DNA from 2 places in the Streptomyces sp. Xyl84 genome. Region 2 is predicted to be linked to the other one. Evidence: predicted binding sites of a transcription regulator. Region 2 holds the regulator's gene; the other holds the start of a gene.
What was found. Region 2 encodes HspR, which represses chaperone genes until heat shock. Its sites were predicted from a motif close to TTGAGNNNNNNNNNCTCAA; they were not measured.
Positions count from the first base shown of each region.

Region 1: a site for HspR is predicted at 1,528-1,546, ahead of lon (endopeptidase La). Genes of this name have one in related genera too.

Region 1 is NZ_AP029182.1:2,456,914-2,459,375, forward strand. Features, by position in the region: gene lon (endopeptidase La) at 1-1,505, opposite strand, end outside; gene AC6I72_RS10415 (rhomboid-like protein) at 1,624-2,462, opposite strand, start outside.
Region 2 is NZ_AP029182.1:3,471,008-3,473,469, reverse strand. Features, by position in the region: gene dnaJ (molecular chaperone DnaJ) at 1-912, shown strand, start outside; gene AC6I72_RS15040 (heat shock protein transcriptional repressor HspR) at 918-1,370, shown strand; gene AC6I72_RS15035 (LPXTG cell wall anchor domain-containing protein) at 1,495-1,659, opposite strand; gene AC6I72_RS15030 (sugar ABC transporter substrate-binding protein) at 1,942-2,462, shown strand, end outside.

The DNA.
Region 1 (2,462 bases), 1.0 Mb from region 2:
CGCACGATCTCCATACGGTCGGCGAGAGCCTCCGGGATTGCCTCCAGGACGTTCGCGGTGGCCAGGAAGACGACGTCCGACAGGTCCAGCTCGACCTCCAGGTAGTGGTCCCGGAAGGTGTGGTTCTGCGCGGGGTCCAGGACCTCCAGCAGAGCCGCGGCCGGGTCGCCCCGGAAGTCGGAGCCGACCTTGTCGATCTCGTCGAGCAGGACCACCGGGTTCATCGACCCGGCCTCCTTGACGGCGCGCACGATGCGGCCCGGCAGCGCGCCGACGTAGGTGCGCCGGTGGCCGCGGATCTCCGCCTCGTCCCGGACACCGCCGAGGGCGACGCGGACGAACTTGCGGCCCATCGCGTGGGCCACGGACTCGCCCAGACTGGTCTTGCCGACACCGGGCGGCCCCACCAGGGCGAGCACGGCACCGCCGCGCCGGCCGCCGATCACGCCGAGGCCGCGGTCGCTGCGGCGCTTGCGCACCGCCAGGTACTCGGTGATCCGCTCCTTCACGTCCTGCAGGCCCGCGTGCTCGGCGTCCAGGACCGCGCGGGCGCCCTGGATGTCGTAGACGTCCTCGCTCCGCTCGTTCCACGGCAGTTCCAGGACGGTGTCCAGCCAGGTGCGGATCCAGGAGCCCTCGGGCGAGGCGTCGGAGGCGCGCTCCAGCTTGTCGACCTCCTTGAGCGCGGCCTCGCGGACCTTGTCCGGAAGGTCGGCCGCCTCGACGCGGGCGCGGTAGTCGTCGCTCTCCTCGCCCTCGCTCTCGCCGTTCAGGTCGCGCAGTTCCTTGCGGACGGCCTCCAGCTGACGGCGCAGCAGGAACTCGCGCTGCTGCTTGTCGACGCCTTCCTGGACGTCCTTGGCGATGGTCTCGGCGACGTCCTGCTCGGCGAGGTGGTCGCGCAGCTGGCGGGTGGCGAGCCGGAGGCGGGCCACCGGCTCGGCGGTCTCCAGCAGCTCGATCTTCTGTTCGGTGGTCAGGAACGGCGAGTAGCCGGAGTTGTCGGCGAGCGCGGAGACGTCGTCGATGGCCTGGACACGGTCGACGACCTGCCAGGCGCCGCGCTTGCGCAGCCAGGCGGTGGCGAGGGCCTTGTACTCCTTGACCAGTTCGGCGACCTGGCCGGGCAGCGGGTCCGGCACGCTCTCGTCGATCCGCGTGCCCTCGACCCACAGCGCGGCGCCCGGCCCGGTGGTCCCGGCGCCGATGCTCACCCGGCTCCGGCCGCGGATCAGCGCGCCCGGGTCGCCGTCGGCCAGCCGGCCGACCTGCTCGACCGTGCCCAGCACGCCCGTCCTGGCGTACGTCCCCTCGATGCGTGGCACCAGCAGGACCCTGGGCTTCCCGGGCTCCGACCTGGCGGCGGCCTGCGCGGCCTCCACCGCGGCCCGTACCTCGGCATCACTCAGGTCCAGCGGCACCACCATGCCGGGCAGCACGACCTCGTCGTCGAGCGGCAGCACAGGCAGGGTGAGCGGTGTGAACGCCGTGGACTCAGTAGCCATGATCTCCCCTTCGGCAGTCAAGTTGAGCTATGCCGACTCAATGCACGGGCGGGGCCGATTGTTCCCAGGCTGCTGTTCGCCGTCAGCGATCACGGGCGGGGGAAAATTCCGGGCCCGGTCAGCGGGGGGCGTGCGCCGGGGCGCGGGGGCGCAGCACCGGCCGGCAGGCGATGCCGGCGGCGAGGGCGATGAGGTGGCCGCAGTCGGTCATCGGGTCGGTGAACGCCACCAGGTTCACCACCTGCATCCCGGCGAACGCGACCAGGACGGGGCCGCCCAGCCAGGGGCGCAGCAGCCCGCACAGCGCGCCGACGCTCGCGGCGACCCCGAAGCTGATCCCGTAGTCCAGGCGGTGCAGCGCGGCGCCGGGCAGCCGGCCGGCCAGGACCGCGACACCGACGGGGATCTCCGTGGCCAGGGTGGCGAACACGTGCCCGAGCAGGAAGACGCCTGCCGCGCGCGCCGCGCCGACCCGCCGTTCGAGCGCCGTGAGCACCAGCAGGAAGCAGAGCGAGTACGCCGTCAGCACCCCGCCCGCGATCCACAGCGCACTGGCCGCCAGCACCCCGACCGGCTCCCGCACCAGGTGGGCGACGTCCGTACTGGAGCCGCGGTAGAGGGCGTCCAGCACGGCGGGGCCGGTGTACCGCGCGACGAGCGAGGTGACGGCGAGCACGCTCGCGTACCAGAAGGTGAACGGCGTCCCGCCCGGACCGGGCAGCAGCCGCCACACCCGCGCGCCGCCGAGCCTGTCGCCGGCCGCCCTGCCGAACCGGCTCCCGGACGCCCTGCCGGGCCGGCCGCCGCGCGCGGCGGCGGGCGAGGACGCCGGGCGGGGCCGGCCGGCCGCTGCCCGCCGGGCGCAGGCGGGCGCCGCCGGCGTGCCGGGCGCCGGGGCCGCCGGGAGCGCGCCGCGCCCGCCGGACTCCGGCTGCCCGGAAAGGTCCCCGGGGACAC
Region 2 (2,462 bases):
GGCGGCTCGTTCAACTTCGACCTGGGCGACCTCTTCGGAGGGGGCGCCCAGGGGGGCGGCGCATCCGGCGGCTTCGGCGGCGGGATCGGCGACGTCTTCGGGGGCCTGTTCAACCGGGGCGGCGCCGGAGCCGGCACGCGGACGCAGCCGCGGCGCGGCCAGGACATCGAGTCCGAGGTCACGCTGAGCTTCACGGAGGCCATCGAGGGCGCCACGGTCCCGCTGCGGATGTCCTCGCAGGCGCCGTGCAAGGCCTGTTCGGGCACCGGCGACAAGAACGGCACGCCGCGGGTGTGCCCGACCTGTGTCGGCACCGGGCAGGTGGCGCGCGGCTCGGGCGGCGGGTTCTCGCTGACCGATCCGTGCCCCGACTGCAAGGGCCGCGGACTGATCGCGGAGAACCCGTGCGAGGTCTGCGCCGGCTCCGGGCGTGCCAAGTCGTCCCGGACGATGCAGGTCCGCATCCCGGCCGGGGTGTCGGACGGGCAGCGGATCCGGCTGCGCGGCAAGGGCACCCCGGGCGAGCGCGGCGGTCCGGCGGGCGACCTGTACGTGGTGGTGCACGTCGGTGACCACCCGGTCTTCGGGCGCAAGGGCGACAACCTCACCGTCACCGTGCCGGTCACCTTCGACGAGGCCGCGCTCGGCGGCGAGGTGCGGGTGCCCACGCTCGGCGGGCCGCCGGTGACGCTCAAGCTGCCCCCGGGCACGCCCAACGGGCGGACCATGCGGGCCCGCGGCAAGGGCGCGGTCCGCAAGGACGGCACCCGCGGTGACCTGCTGGTCACCGTCGAGGTGAGTGTTCCCAAGGACGTGTCGGGGAAGGCTCGTGACGCGCTGGAGGCGTATCGCGAGGCGAGAGCGGGCGAGGACCCGCGGGCCGAGCTGTTCGAGGCCGCGAAGGGAGCATGAGGGAGATGGACGGCCGCCGCCGCAACCCGTACGAACTGACGGAAGACACACCGGTGTACGTCATCTCCGTGGCGGCGCAGCTGTCCGGACTGCACCCGCAGACGCTCCGTCAGTACGACCGGCTGGGCCTGGTGTCCCCGGACCGCACCGCGGGCCGGGGCCGCCGCTACTCGGCCCGCGACATCGAACTGCTCCGTCAGGTGCAGCAGTTGTCGCAGGACGAGGGCATCAACCTGGCAGGCATCAAGCGGATCATCGAACTGGAGAACCAGGTCGCCGCGCTGCAGTCCCGCGTCGCGGAGCTGCAGTCGGCCCTGGAGGGCGCCGCGGCCACGATGCGCCAGCGCGAGGCCGCCGTCCACGCCTCCTACCGCCGGGACCTCGTCCCGTACCAGGAGGTGCAGCAGACCAGCGCGCTGGTGGTGTGGCGGCCCAAGCGGCAGCAGTCCCCGGACTGACGCCCGCCGCCACGGCGGACCGTCCCGCGCACGCGCCCGGCCGGACGCGTGCGCTGCCCGGACACACGCACGGCCGAGAGGGGCCCGGAGAGATCCGGGCCCCTCTCGGCCTGTCGGCCGTGGGTCAGCCGCGGGCCGCGCGGCGGCGGGCACCGATCCAGGCGGCGGCGCCGCCCAGGGCGACCAGGACGCCGGCGAGGGCGCCGTACAGGCCCGTGGACGAGGCCCCGGTGTGGGCGAGCGAGCCGCCGCCCGCGGCGGTCGCTTCCGGCTCCCCGCCGCTCCCCACCGCCCGCCCGTGGGGCCGCTGGACTCTTTGCCCTTCGATGGCCCGTCGATGGGCCGTTCCTGAACCGCCCTGCGGCGCACACCGGGTGGAGAGTCGGTAAAGGGTGTTTGGAGAAGATTCCGCAAGGGTCCGCAAAGCCGCCACACAGGCAGCGGAGCGTGGTGTTGTCATCTCGTTAAGTGGTTCCGCTTGACGCCGGTAGGGGCTGACGCGTTGGCTTTTCAGGCACCTGGGCCGCAATGCTGCGCCCGCGTCCGGAAGGCACCAGAAGTGAGCACCTCGATGCGTCGTATCGCCATGGCCGTGGCCGCCACCACGCTGACCTTCCCGCTGGCCGCCTGCGGGGCGATCGGGGGGTCGGGGAGCAGCAGCAAGGCGAGCCCGACCAAGGGCAACGACCTGACGGTGGGTCTGCTCCTGCCGGAGACGGCGAACACGCGCTACGACCGGTTCGACGCGCCCGCCGTCAAGAACAAGGTCGCCGAACTGACCCACCGTCAGGGCAGGGTCGAGTACGCCAACGCCGGTGCCAGTGCGAGCAGGCAGGCGAGCCAGATGGAGAAGATGATCGGCGACAAGGTCGACGTCATCCTGCTCGACGCCGTCGACGCGCACCGGATCGCCGTCCAGGTGAAGAAGGCCAAGGCGGCCGGTATCCCGGTCATCGCCTACGACCGGCTCGCCGAGGGCCCCATCGACGCGTACATCTCCTTCGACAACGAACTGGTCGGCGAGGTGCAGGGCCGTTCGCTGCTGGAGGCGCTGGGTTCGCAGGCGTCCAGCTCGGCGCAGGTCGTCATGAT